One region of the Brevundimonas sp. TWP1-3 genome, then DNA from elsewhere that is predicted to be linked to it. Evidence: riboswitches for the same ligand, from Rfam matches in the RefSeq annotation. Region 1 holds a riboswitch; the other holds the start of a gene.
The links. A riboswitch is a leader RNA that binds a small molecule or an ion and turns the genes downstream of it on or off. The one in region 1 is predicted to bind glycine.

Region 1 (7,240 bases):
CCAGCCGGTTGATCAGCGGCATGATCCCCGCCCCTCCTGCGACCGCTAAAGCGCCGCCCTCGCAGAAGTCGTTCTGCGGGTCGATGACCAGCAGGGCGTCAGTGGGCCGGATGTCCATCAAACGCCCGCGTAGGCGTCGATCTCGTTGGCCGAGCCCAGGGCCACGGGGATGCGCTGGTGCAGGTGCTCGGGCTGGATGTCCAGGATGGGCTGCACCCCGTCCGTCGTCGCCTTACCCCCGGCCTGTTCGACCAGGAAGGCCATCGGATTGCCCTCGTACATCAGACGCAGCTTTCCGGGCTTGTTCGGCTCGCGCTTGTCCCACGGATAGAGGAAGACCCCGCCGCGCATCAGGATGCGGTGGACGTCGGCGACCATGGCCGCGACCCAGCGCATATTGAAGTTCTTGCCGCGCGGACCGTCCTCGCCCTTCAACAGGTTGCCGACATAGGTCTGCACCGGCTCGGACCAGTGGCGCAGGTTCGACATGTTGATGGCGAACTCCTTGGTGTCCGGCGATATGGCGATGGCGTCGTGGGTCAAGATCCAGTCGCCGTCGTTCGACAGGGTGAAGCCCTTCACCCCGGCGCCGGTGGTCAGGACCAGCATGGTCTGGGGACCGTAGAGGGCATAGAGGGCCGCGACCTGATTGCGGCCCGGCTGCATGAAATCGGCCTCGGTCGGCGAAGGCGTGGCGGACTTCAGCACCGAGATAATGGTGCCGACCATGGCGTTGATGTCGATGTTGGACGAGCCGTCCAGCGGGTCGAACAGCGCGAGGTATTCACCGGTCGAATGGGACGCCGGCTGGACCTCGTCCATCTCTTCCGAGGCGACGCCGGCGACGGCGGGGCTGGCCAGAAGGGCGTCGGTCAGCATGTCGTTGGTCATTACGTCGAGCTTCTTCTGCTCCTCGTCCTGGACGTTGATCTGGCCCGAAGCGCCCAGGGCGCCGGCCAGGGCGCCGCCGGCCACGACCTTGCTGATGTCCGCACAGGTGGCGGCGACGACGGTCAAGACCGTCTTCAGACCCTCGGGCGCGTCCAGGGCGGCGATATGGGCGTCGAGGCGGGTGCGGGTCATGCGGTCGATCCGGTTCTGGGCGTTGCGCCGTTCTTGGCGGGCGAGACGCGCCACCGCAAGACAGAAACCCTCTCCCATTGGGAGAGGGCTTGAGCCTCGGAGAGCCGCAGGCGATACGCAAGGCGAAAGGATGAGGGTCGGATGGTGCGAATTGGCCCGCCACCCGGCCCTCATCCGGCCCTCATCCGGCCCTTCGGGCCACCTTCTCCCAAAGGGAGAAGGGATGTTAAATCGGCAGGATCGCCGTGCCGAACGCGCGCTTCAACTCATGTGCGGCGAAGGTCTGGGCCGCAGCCGCGTCCGGCACGACCGTCGCCATGCCGAAGAACTCGTGCGTCGAACCGTGGAAGGTCTTGTGGCGCACATCCACGCCAGCCTGTTCCAGCTTTTCGGCCAGCAATTCGCCCTCCGAACGCAGGGGGTCGATATCGGCGCAGATGACCGTCGAGGACGGCAGGCCGGTCAGGTTCGCTTTTTCGACGATGTTGATGCGCGGATCCTGGGCGTCGGCCTCGCTGGCGAAGATGTGCTTCACGAACCACTTCATCATCGGCTTGTTCAGCGGCTTGGCGTCGGCGTTCTCGACGTAGGACTCATTGTCCATGTCCACCCCGGCGACCGGATAGACCAGCACCTGATGTTTCGGCGCCGGCAGGCCGGCGTCGCGCGCCATCATGGAAACGCCGATGGCCAGGTTGCCGCCGGCGCTTTCGCCCATAACCGCCACCTTCTGCGGGTCGCCATTGAAGGTCTGGGCGTTTTCCAGCACCCAGCGATAGGCGGCCAGGGCATCGTCGTGGGCGGCGGGGAAGTGGTGTTCAGGGGCTTGGCGATAGTGGACCGAGACCACGATCACATCGGCCATCTTGGATACGCCGCGCGGGCCGCCGTCATAGACGTCAAGATCGGCGATCACGAAGCCGCCGCCGTGGAAATAGACCACGACCGGATGCAGCTTGTCCTCGGAATGGTCGTGCGGTTTGTAGATGCGCGCCTGGATCGGGCCGGCGGCGCCGGGAATGGTGATGTCGCTGGTCTTGACGCCCATGTCGTCGCTGGGGTCCTTGCCGTCATTGCGCAACAGGGATTTCACGGCGTCGGTCGGGGTCGGTTGCTGGCGGGCCTCTTCCGGCGACAGGGTCTCGATCGGCTTGCCGCCGAGCGACGCCAGTTCGTCCAGCACCTTCTGCATCGGGCCGTCGGCCTTGGCGGGGGTGTCACGCGGCTTGTCGTTGTCGCCGAACAGCTTGTCTATAATCGACATTTTGGGATTCCTGGGTTTCGAACGGGGGCTCTTGACGACAACCCGCCCCACGCATCCTTGTTCCCCGACCGCTTGACTTGGGGCCGGAGTCGATGCCTTAGGTCGAGCGCTCTCGCGGGAGAGTTCGGAGTCTGGAAACAGGCCTCGACGCCGAAGGCGCAACCGCCCCGGAAACGCTCAGGCAAACGGACCGCGAAGCATACGGACGCTGGAAAGTCGCCCATTCGGGCGCGCCGACGGAGCAAGGCGACATGATTTGGTCGCCGGAATCTCTCAGGCTTCAGGACAGCGGGGGCGCGAAGACGGCGGAGCTCCGCCACCAAACGCGACCGTGAAAGCCTGAACCATGACCGACCAAGCCCTGAAGACCACGCCCCTGAACGCCGCGCACCGCGCGCTGGGGGCCCGCATGGTGGGTTTCGGCGGCTATGACATGCCGGTCCAGTATGAGGGCGTCCTGGCCGAACATCGCTGGACCCGCGAACACGCCGGCCTGTTCGACGTGTCCCACATGGGCCAGTGCAAGATCACCGGCGCCGACGCGACCGCCCAGTTCGAGCGGTTCGTGCCCGGCGACTATGCGATCCTGAAGGCCGGCAAACAGAAATATTCGCTGCTGCTGAACAAGGACGGCGGGATCATCGACGACCTGATGGCGGGCCGCCCCGACCACGACGGCCTGTTCGTCGTCGTCAACGCCGGCAACAAGGACGAGGACTTCGCCTTCTGGCAGGCGAACCTTGAAGGCGACGCCAAGCTGACCGTGCTGGACCGCGCCCTGATCGCCATCCAGGGGCCGGAAGCCGCCGAAGTCATGGCCGCGCATGAGCCGATCCTGGCCGAGATGGGCTTCATGGAATGCGCCCGGCTGATGCTGTTCGGCGTCGACTGCTACGTCTCGCGTTCGGGCTATACCGGCGAGGACGGCTATGAGATTTCGGTGCCGGCGGATCAGGCCGAGCGCGTCTGGAACACCATCCTGGAAGACGCCCGCGTCAAGCCGATCGGCCTGGGCGCGCGCGACAGCCTGCGCCTGGAAGCCGGCCTGCCGCTTCACGGCCATGACATCGACCCGACGACCTCGCCGGTGGAAGGCGCGCTGACCTTCGCCCTGTCCAAGTCGCGCAAGGAGCGCGCCGACTTCAACGGCGCCGACCGCATCCTGAAGGAATTGGCCGATACGCCCACGCGCGTCCGCGTCGGCCTGATCGTCAAGGAAGGCGCCCCGGCCCGCGAAGGCGCCGAGATCGCCGACATGGACGGTAACGTCATCGGCAAGGTCACCTCGGGCGGCCCCTCCCCCACCCTGGGCAAGAACATCGCCATGGGCTTCGTGCCGCCGGCCTATGCCGCGCTGGGCACGGACCTGAAGGTCGTCGTGCGCGGCAAGACTGCCGCCGCCGAAGTCGTCGCCATGCCCTTCGTGGCGCAACGCTATTACCGCAAACCGAAGACCGTCTGAGGATCAGATCATGAAGTTCACCAAGGATCACGAGTGGGTCAGCCTGGACGGCGACATCGCCACCGTGGGTATTTCCAAACACGCAGCCGACGCCCTGGGCGACGTGGTGTTCGTGGAAGTGCCTGAAATCGGCAAGACCGTCGCCAAGGGCGCCAGCTTCGCCGTGGTCGAAAGCGTCAAGGCCGCCTCGGACGTCTACGCCCCCGTCTCGGGCGAAGTGGTCGAGGCCAACGACGCTCTGTCGACCGCGCCGGAAACCGTCAACTCGGCCCCGGAAGCGGACGGCTGGTTCGCCAAGATCAAGGTGTCGGACGCTGCCGAACTGGACGCCCTGATGGACCAGGCCGCCTACGACGCCTTCCTCGCCACTCTCTAAGACCCATCGGACCCTCTGATTAAAAGTCAGAGGGTCTTCGGCCTTTCACGGCCCAGGACAAGACCATGCGTTATCTCCCCCTGACGCCCGACGACCGCACGGCGATGCTCGCCGCCATCGGCGCGAAATCGATCGACGACCTGTTCGTGGACGTGCCCGAGGCGGCGCGGCTGGACGGGCCGGTGGACCTGCCCCGCGTGGCCGGCGAGATGGAGGTCGAACGCGCCCTGTCCGCCATGGCGGCCAAGAACGCCACGGCCGGCGCCGTGCCCTTCTTCTGCGGCGCAGGGGCCTACAAGCACCACGTCCCGGCGACGGTGGATCACGTGATCCAACGGTCCGAGTTCCTGACCAGTTACACCCCCTATCAGCCGGAAATCGCCCAGGGCACGCTGCAATATCTGTACGAGTTCCAGACCCAGGTCGCGAACCTGACTGGCATGCCGGTGGCCAACGCGTCCCTCTATGACGGTTCGACCGCCATGGCCGAGGGTGTGCTGATGGCGACCCGCGTGACCCGCCGCAACAAGGCGGTGATCAGCGGCGGCGTCCACCCCCACTACGTCAAGGCGACCGAGACCGTGGTCCACGCCGTCGGCGTCGAGACGCAGGTTCTGGCGCCCGCTGTGGACGCCGAGGCCGCCGTAATCGATCAGATCGGTCCGGATACAGCCTGCGTCGTAGTTCAAACTCCGAACGTCTTCGGCACGGCGACGGATGTCACCAAGATCGCCGAGGCCGCCCACGCCGCCGGCGCCCTGCTGATCGTCGTGGTCACGGAGGCGGTGTCGATGGGCCTGCTGAAGTCGCCCGGCGAGATGGGCGCGGACATCGTCGCGGCCGAGGGCCAGTCGATCGGCAACGCGCTGAACTTCGGCGGTCCCTATGTCGGACTGTTCGCCACCCGCGAGAAGCTGATCCGCCAGATGCCCGGCCGATTGACCGGCGAGACGGTGGACGCCGACGGCGAGCGCGGCTTCGTCCTGACCCTGTCGACGCGGGAACAGCATATCCGGCGCGACAAGGCGACGTCGAATATCTGCACCAATTCCGGCCTCTGCACCCTGGCCTTCACCATTCACATGAGCCTGCTGGGCGAGACGGGCCTGCGCAAACTGGCCCTGCTGAACCACGAAAAGGCCGTCGCCACGCGCGACGCCCTGGCGGCCATTCCGGGCGTCGAAATCCTGACCTCGCGCTTCTTCAACGAGTTCGCGGTGCGCCTGCCCAAGAACGCGGCCGAGGTCGTCGATACGCTCGCCGGGCATCATCTGCTGGCAGGCGTGCCCTACAGCCGCCTGGCGCCCGCCGCCGGCATGGACGACGTCCTGCTGGTCGCCGCGACCGAAACCACCCTGGATGCAGACATCCGGATCCTGGCCAAAGCGCTTACCCAAGTCCTCGGCGCCTAAGGGATACTGACCATGAGCACCATGAACACTGTCGGCCGCCCGACCGCCCCGAACCAAATCCAGACCAAGCCCGCCACCCTGACCGGCGGCCGCGGTCTCCTGCAAAATGAAGCCCTGATCTTCGAGGGCGACGGCTGGGGCAAGACCGGCGTCGATCTGCCGGAACCCAAGACCGATGGATCCGACCTGGGCGACCTGGTCCGCAAGGATCCGATCGGCCTGCCCGGCTTGTCCGAGCCCGAGGCCATGCGCCACTATGTGCGCCTATCGCAAAAGAACCACGCCATCGACCTGGCCATCTATCCGCTGGGCTCGTGCACGATGAAGCACAACCCGCGCCTGAACGAGAAGATGGCGCGCCTGGCCGGCTTCTCGGACATCCACCCGCTGCAACCGATCTCGACGGTACAGGGCGCGCTGGAGCTGATGGATACGCTGGCCCACTGGCTGAAGACCCTGACCGGCATGCCCGCCGTCGCCCTGTCTCCGAAAGCCGGCGCCCACGGCGAACTGTGCGGCCTGATGACCATCCGCGCCGCGCACGAGGCCTCGGGCCAGCATGAGAAGCGCCGCAAGGTGCTGGTGCCCACCAGCGCCCACGGCACCAACCCGGCCACGGCCGCCTTCGTCGGCTACACTGTCGTCGAGGTCGCCCAGACCGAAGACGGCCGCGTGGACGTGGCGGACCTGGCGTCCAAGCTGGGCGACGACGTCGCCGCCATCATGGTGACCAATCCCAACACCTGCGGCCTGTTCGAGCACGACATCCTGGAGATCAGCCGCCTGACGCATGAAGCCGGCGCCTATTTCTACTGCGACGGCGCCAACTTCAACGCCATCGTCGGCCGGGTGCGTCCGGGCGATCTGGGCGTCGACGCCATGCACATCAACCTGCACAAGACCTTCTCGACGCCGCACGGCGGCGGCGGGCCGGGCGCGGGTCCGGTGGTGCTGTCGGAGGCCCTGGCGCCCTTCGCGCCGGCTCCGTGGGTCGTGCATGACGACAACGGCTATCGCCTGATCGAGCGCGAGGAAGACGAGGCCGTCCAGGCCTTCGGTCGCCTGTGCGCCTTCCAGGGCCAGATGGGCATGTATGTGCGCGCCCTGTCCTACATGATGAGCCACGGCGCAGACGGCCTGCGTCAGGTGGCCGAGGATGCGGTCCTGAACGCCAACTACATCAAGGCCCGCCTGTCGGACCTGATGTCGGCGGCCTTCCCCGACGGCCCCTGCATGCACGAGGCCCTGTTCGACGACGAATGGCTGAAGGGCACGGACATCACCACGCTGGACTTCGCCAAGGCGATGATCGACGAGGGCTTCCACCCGATGACCATGTATTTCCCCCTGGTCGTCCACGGCGCCATGCTGATCGAGCCGACGGAAACCGAGTCCAAGGCCGAACTGGATCGCTTCATCCACGCCATGCGTCTGTTGGCGCAAGCCGCGAAGGCCGGCGACGTTGACCGCTTCAAGGGCGCCCCCTTCCACGCCCCGCTGAAGCGCCTGGACGAAACCCGCGCCGCCCGCTCGCCGGTTCTGCGCTGGTCGGCCCCGGCAGGCTCGAACCAGGCGGCGTAAAGCCGACACCCCTAAGTCCCGTCATTCTAGGGCTTGTCCCTAGGATGACGGCCATAGGAAGA
Region 2 (7,240 bases), on a different contig from region 1:
CGACAAGACGGTCGCGCTGACGTGATCATTCTTGGAGACAGGGAGCGGGTTTTTTTTCATTTCGACGCCGATAATCGTGTCGTAGGGTCCAGCCCTGCTTCAAGCACTCTTTCGAGCAGCGTCGATGCAAGCGGCTGGGTCATGGTCGGGCTCAATTCTGAACGCTACAGCTTTCCGGTGGAATTCCTACAAGGGGGCTGAGCCAATAAGCTTCAGTGTTGCGCCGCCAAGATAAGAGCTAGATTCTAGTTTTGGCGAACAGCTTGTGCGGCCGACTGGCGTCGAGTTGCTAACAAGCAATTACCGATGTCTGGAAACCTACCAATGTCCGGTCCTGGCGCTTTTCCGAAATGAGAGTGCAGGGCGATTTGCGCCTAAGCGGCATTTGCGGAGATGGGACCGGTCGCTGAAATCCATTCAGCTTCGCCGAAAACTTAGGCCAATATCCTTAGGTAAGAAGTCGAAAGACAATCCCTCCAACTAGGCCAGATCTCTTCCCGCCGCGATTGCACAGTTTGAACTGCGCGCCTTGAGCTTGGGCCAAGGTGTGAACGATCGCCAGGCCGAGGCCGGAGCCGGACGCTTGAGATGAGGCGGCGCGGAAGAAGCGGTCGGTAAGGTGGGGAAGCGTGGCTTCGTCGACGCCTGGGCCGTGATCCCAGACGCAGACCGCACCCGTCGTTTGAACATGCACGATCACAGGCGGTTCGCCGTGGTGGAAGGCGTTGTCGATCAGGTTGAGGATCTGTTCGGTGATGAGGTCTTCGGCGCCGAGGACGGTCACCGGTTCGGCAGGAAGACGAAGACGCATGGCGCCGGCAGGAAAGCTGCGACGCTCACGGGCGGCCTGGCAGGCGCGGCGTGCGGCGCGGCCGAGGTCGGCGGAAGACTCGATGCGGGCGCCGTCGGCGCGGGCCGTTGACAGCAGTTGTCCGACGAGGCGCGTCATGCCGCTGACGGCGTCGCGAGAATCGGCGAGCAACCGTCTCTCCTGATCCGTCCAGGGACGAGAAGAGCCTGCGAGAAGTTCGAGATTGGCGGACACCACCGACAGCGGCGTGCGCAGTTGATGCGAGGCGTCGGCTGCGAACCGCTGAATGCCGGAGGTCGAGGTCTCCAGCCGCGCGAGCAGATGGTTGAAGGCGTTCAGGACCGGCCAGAATTCGCGCGGGGCCAGATCGACATTGGTCGGGGCGAAGTCGGCTGAGGGGCTGGGCCGTCGCGTCAGGTCGTCGATCAGACGTTTGAGCGAGTTCAGGCCCCATTGCAGCGCTGGCCAGATCAGCAGAGCGGCCAGCACGACCAAAAGGCCAGGGAGAAGCAGCATGCTGCGGTAAAGCTCGCGCAGGCTGGCGCGGCGGGAGTCCAAACTTTGGGCGACCGAGACGCGGATGGGGGCGTCGCGGCCGGGGATGATCAGTGTCTGTTGCGCCATCCGCACCGAAACGCCCCGGACCGACAGGTCTGCGAAGACCGGGCGGTCCGCTTGGGCCTGAGCGAGGTTGGGCAGTTCTGGATAGCCAGTGACGAGCCAGTCGCCTTCGCGGACGCTGTAGAAGACGGCGTCACGCTCGGGGCCGTCCAGGAGGGCCAGGGCCCAAGGTTCCACGTTCACGGTGATGCGGTCATCCGCGACCGACACGGTCTCGCGGATCGTTTGCAGCGCGCCTGCCAGCAACCGGTCTGCATTGCTCGCCACCACCCGCTGGGCCGTCCAGGCGCCGACCGCCAGAACGACGACGGCGAAGATCGCCAGCGGAACCACCTGTGCGATCAACAGGCGCGTGACCAGGCTGTGGGAACGGGCAGGCCGGGCGCGGCTCATGGATCGAGACGATACCCGCGACCACGAATATTGGTCACCGCAGGACCGTCGGGCTGAAGCTTGCGACGCAGCCGTCCGACGTGGATTTCCAGCGCATTGAGGGACGGTGCCTCGTCCTGCGGGAAGACCTCGGCGGCCAGCAGGTCGCGGTCCACCACCTGTCCCGGCCGAGACGCAAGGACGCGCAGGGCGGCCCATTCGCGGGGGCGCAGAGCAAGGTCTCGGTCGTTGACCAGGGCGCGGCCGGTGCGCCAGTCGCAGAAGAGGGTTCCGACCACGACCGCGCCGGCGGCCTGTCCCTGACGCCGGCGCACGATGGCGCGCAGGCGCGCGACCAGTTCCGACGGAGCGAACGGCTTGACCAAATAGTCGTCGGCCCCGAGGTCTAGGCCCGCAACGCGGTCGCCGAGCGCGTCGCGCGCCGTCAGCATCAGAACCGGCGTCGACGATCCTCGACGCCTCAGGGTTCTGAGCACTTCGAAGCCGTCGATGTCGGGCAGGCCGATGTCCAGGATGGCGGCGTCGAAGACCTCTGCGCTTTCGAGCTGCAAGGCCTGTTCACCGCTGTCGATACAGCTTGCCTCGAACCCCGCCTCGTGAAGACTGGCTTCAAGTGAATGCCGCAGCGCCTTGTCATCTTCGACGACGAGTATTCTCATGGCGACGGAATGGGGCGACGGATCATGCGCGACACCATAGCCAGAAAGCCGGAGCGGTGAAGACGGATCGACGACATCTGCTGATGGGTCTGGCGGGAGGCGTCGCCGGATTGGGCGCCGCCGCCTGTTCGTCGGAACCGGAGGGGGCGGGCACCGCGCAGCGGGTCCGCTGGCTGGCGCGTCGCGAAGGGGCGCTGCACATCCTGACCAACACCAGCCTTATGGGGCCGGTACTGGAGGCCTTTCGTCGTCGCTGGCCCGGGATCAGCGTGCGTCTGGAAGACATAAACTCCACCCGGATCGCCGAACAGGTTCGCGCCCTGGCGGACGCTGGGCGGGACGGGCCGGATCTGGTCTGGAGCACGGCGATGGACGTGCAGGTCAAGCTGATCAACGACGGCTATGCCCAGGCCTACAAGTCCCCGCATCGGGCGGCGATGCCAGACGGGTCGGTGTGGCGCGACCAGGGATATGGGCTGACCGCCGAGCCGATCGTGTTCGCCTATAATAAGGGCCAGCTTGCGGGCGATGTCGTGCCCCGCAGTCACGCGGATCTGCTGCGGTTGCTCAGGACGCGGCCTGACGTCTTCGACGGACGCGTCACTCTCTATGATGCGGAACGCAGCGGCGTGGCCCTGATGCAGTTGTCGGCGGACGTGCAGATCTATCCCGACGCCTGGCCGTTGATGGAGGCGCTGGGCGCGCAGCGTCCGCGACTGGACACCTCGGGGCAGAGGATGATGGGCCAGATCGCCGATGGGCGGATGGTGTTCGCCTATAATATGAATCGGTCTTACGGCGAGTCCTGGGCCGAACGTGTTCCCGAGATCGGGCTGATCACGCCTGACGACTATCATCTGTCCGTTTCGCGGGTGGCGTTCATTCCGCGCAACGCCGCGCATCCGAATGCCGCGCGGCTGTTCCTGGACTTCCTGCTGTCGCGCGAAGGCCAGCGGGTGATCGGAGCGCTGGGTGTTCGGCCGGTGCGCGACGATGTCGATGCGCCCCTGCGACCCGCGTCGCCCGGCGTTCGGCCTATCCGTGTGGGGCCGGCCCTGCTGGCCAATCTGGATCAGGCGCGCCGCGCGACCCTGCTGACGCGATGGGACGCCGCGATGCGTCTTGGCGTCAGGGCGCCCTCGGATCCCGCCGCGCCCTGAGCGTTCCTGTGGATAAGTCCACAAAGTCCTAAACCCGCCTTTCTGTCACGCCGCCGTCACCGCCCCACGAGCTGCCGTTCTAGCGCGACCATAAACGATGCGCGCCGATCTTGAAGAGCAACGAAATGCGAACATGGCGCTTGTTGCCGCAATAAAATTGCGGTTTTCACGTATTTGACACCAGTCGCGGGGTCGATCTTACTCAGCTTCAGCAAGGCGGGAGAGATCGGCTCCGGCCGACGCCGAAGGCGCAACCGCCCCGGAAACGCTCAGGCAAACGGACCGTCTTGCTGAAGGAACGCTGGAGAGAAGGACGGGTCCGGGGGATCCGCCCTCGCCGAAGGAGAAACGGGTCGCAAGGCCCCGAAGCTCTCAGGCCTGATGACAGCGGGGGCGAAACGACGCCGCAGAGCGTCGCTCGCGTCAGACACCCCTGGGGAGGGGCGTCATCTTTATGAGGACCATCGCCTTGTCTCGTCTCAACCGCCATCTGACCACCTGCTGCAGCGCCATCGCCCTTCTGTCGTGCGCCGGGATCGCTCACGCACAGGACGCCCAAACCGCTCCAGAGGCCGCCGCCTCGGTGGACGACATCGTCGTCACCGCGTCCCGGATCGACCGGGCCGGCTTCCAGGCGCCCACGCCCACCATCCATCTGACGGCTGAGGATCTTTCGGTCGGCGCGCGCCAGAACATCGCCGCCGCGCTAAACGACATGCCTCAGTTCAAGGCCAGCAGTTCGCCCCAGACGACCGGCACCAACACAGGTGCGGGCAATGCGCCGGTCGATCTGCGCGGCCTGGGGATCAACCGCACGCTGGTCCTGATCGACGGGCGTCGGGTGTCGAGCGAAAACGACCTCAACAGCATTCCGTCCGTTCTGGTGAAGAGCGTGGACGTCGTCACCGGCGGCGCATCCGCAGCCTGGGGTTCGGGCGCCGTCGCCGGCGTTGTGAACATCGGCATCGACCGCTTCTTCACCGGCGGCAAGCTGGGCGCCGAATACGGCATCTCGTCCTTCGACGACGCCGAGCAACAGCGGTTCGAGGCCGCATGGGGCACGCCGTTCGCCAACGGCCGCGGTCATTTCGTGATCGGCGGCGAATATCTGGACAACGACGGCGTCGTTCCCAAGACCTCGCGTCCGGCCATCGGTCGCTGGGCTCAGGTCTCGAACGGCGCAGGCGCGTTTGTCACCGTTCCCAACGTCGGCTTCTCCAACGCAGCCTACGGCGGTCTGATCGTGTCCGGCGTGAATGCTGGCAAGGTGTTCAATCCCGACGGCACGCTGCGCGCCTTCAACTATGGCACGGTGGTCGGCACAAATACGGTTGGCGGCGAGGGACCGTCGAACGACGATCTCAGCCCCCTGGTCACGCCCCAGCGTCGCTACGCCGCTCTGGCCAGCGCCACCTACGAACTGGCCGACAAGCTGCGGCTGACGGCCGACGTCCGTCACTCGCGGATGTGGAACAACTACATCTGGTTCGGCGATCACAACCGCGGCAATCTGACGATCAAGAACGACAACGCCTTCCTGTCTGCGGCGATCAAGCAGCAGATGGCGGCGGCGGGCCAGACCTCCTTCACCATGGGCCGCTTCAACTCCGACCTGTCCTATTCTACGATCGATTTCGAGCGTGTCACGACCCAGGCGACCATCGCCCTGGACGGCGAGTTCGGCGACAACTGGCGCTGGGGCGCCTACTACAGCCACGGCGAATACGAGAATAATATCGACACGCCGGGCTTCCTGCTGACCACCAACTACGCCCAGGCGGTCGACTCGGTCATCAGCCCCGTCACCAATCAGCCCGTCTGTCGCGTGACCCTGACCAACGCCAACTCCGGCTGCGTGCCGATCAACCTGTTCGGCCTGGGCGCGCCGTCTCAGGAAGCCATCGACTATGTCACCGGCACGCCGCAACAACGGACCACGACGAAGCTGGATGTCGCCGGCGTCAGCCTGCGCGGCGAGCCCTTCAGCCTGCCGGCGGGGGATGTCTCGATCGCCGTCGGCCTTGAGGCCCGCAAGGAGCAGACCGATCAGCGCGTGGGTGAACTGGACGCCGCCAAGGCGTTCCAGACCTTCAGCTTCTCGGCCATGTCGGGCGAGTTCACCGTCAAGGAAGCCTTCGGTGAAATCCTGGTGCCGATCGTTCGCGACCTGCCGGTGTTGAACAATCTGGAATTCAACGCCGCAGCGCGTATCTCTGACTATGACACCACGGGCTCGATCTGGTCGTGGAAGGTCGGCGCGACCAACGAGTTCTTCCCCGGTTTCCGGGGGCGCATCACCCAATCGCGGGACATCCGTTCGGCCAACCTGACCGAACTCTACACCACCACCACGACCGGCTATAACAACATCAACGACCCCTTGAAGGGCCAGACCGTCTACACGCTGAACAACGGCGGCGGTAACCCGAACCTGGCGCCGGAAACGGCGGACACCCTGACGCTGGGACTGACCTATTCGCCCCCGTCGATCCCCAGCCTGAACATGTCGGTCGACTACTACAACATCAAGATCGACGATGTGATCACCACGATTGCGCCCCAGGATCTGGTCAGCCGCTGTTTCAACGGCAACACCGCCCTGTGCGCCAATGTCGATCGTGACACCTCGGGCAATCTGATTCGCACGCGGTCCACCTATGTGAACCTGGCCGAGTATCACACCGACGGCATCGACGCCGAAGTCTCCTATTCGTCCCCGGCGGACCTGTGGGTTCCGGGCGCGACCGGACGGGTGCAGATGCGCCTTGTCGGAACCTGGGTGAACAGCCTGACGACGGACGACGGCATCTCCGAGATCGAATACGTCAAGTCGCAGGGTTATGCCTTCGGCCTGGGCGTGCCGGAACTGCGGGTCAACGCCAGCCTGGGCTGGCAAGGGGAGGTGTTCGGCGCAAACCTGCGCGCCCGCTACATCTCGGAGGGCGTCTACAACAGCACCGTCAAGATCGTGAACAACGACATCGACGCCTTCACCTATGTCGATCTGGGGCTGACGGCCGATCTGGCCCACTACGGCGCCGACGGCGTCGAGCTCTACGCCAATGCGACCAACCTGTTCGACAAGTCGCCGCCGGATGGTTCGCTCTTCTCTCCGTACTACGACGTGGTCGGTCGGTACGTCACGGTAGGCGCGCGTTACCGCTTCTAGTTCGGGTAGCGCGCTCCAGGTCGCCGGCTTCGTTCTCCCGATCAGGAGCCGGCGACCCCTTCTTCTTTCCCCCAGTTCACGGTCCGAATGATGATCTCTCGTCTCCCGCTGGCGCTTGCGCTCGCGCTGTCTGCAGCGCCCGCCGCCTTCGCCGAAGCGCCCAAGCCGGCTGCGATCGTGGCCGATGGCCTGCCGGCGGTGCCGGACGATCTGGTCGCTGCGACCCAGCCCTATCTTCAGGCGCGTCGCGCCGCCTTCATGGGGTGGAACGCCGCAGACCGGTCCATGCTGATCAAGACCCGGTTCGGCGCCACGGACCAGCTTCACGTCGTCGCCGGTCCCGACGGAGCCCGCACCCAGATCAGCTTCGAGGCGGAGCCGATCGTGGGCGGCGCGTTGTCGCCTTCCGGCCAGACCCTGCTGGTCC

Region 2: another riboswitch for glycine. It lies ahead of ACP693_RS16750 (TonB-dependent receptor domain-containing protein); the one in region 1 lies ahead of gcvT (glycine cleavage system aminomethyltransferase GcvT).

What each region holds. Positions count from the first base shown of each region.
Region 1 covers NZ_JAFCTP010000002.1:43,883-51,122, forward strand. The annotation lists gene pncA (bifunctional nicotinamidase/pyrazinamidase) at 1-118, opposite strand, end outside; gene ACP693_RS12175 (class 1 fructose-bisphosphatase) at 118-1,083, opposite strand; gene ACP693_RS12180 (alpha/beta hydrolase) at 1,310-2,347, opposite strand; glycine riboswitch at 2,453-2,550, shown strand; glycine riboswitch at 2,554-2,638, shown strand; gene gcvT (glycine cleavage system aminomethyltransferase GcvT) at 2,694-3,809, shown strand; gene gcvH (glycine cleavage system protein GcvH) at 3,820-4,185, shown strand; gene gcvPA (aminomethyl-transferring glycine dehydrogenase subunit GcvPA) at 4,251-5,597, shown strand; gene gcvPB (aminomethyl-transferring glycine dehydrogenase subunit GcvPB) at 5,610-7,178, shown strand.
Region 2 covers NZ_JAFCTP010000003.1:71,655-78,894, reverse strand. The annotation lists gene ACP693_RS16765 (sensor histidine kinase N-terminal domain-containing protein) at 449-1,825, opposite strand; gene ACP693_RS16760 (response regulator transcription factor) at 1,822-2,484, opposite strand; gene ACP693_RS16755 (ABC transporter substrate-binding protein) at 2,568-3,644, shown strand; glycine riboswitch at 3,852-3,939, shown strand; gene ACP693_RS16750 (TonB-dependent receptor domain-containing protein) at 4,114-6,813, shown strand; gene ACP693_RS16745 (S9 family peptidase) at 6,904-7,240, shown strand, end outside.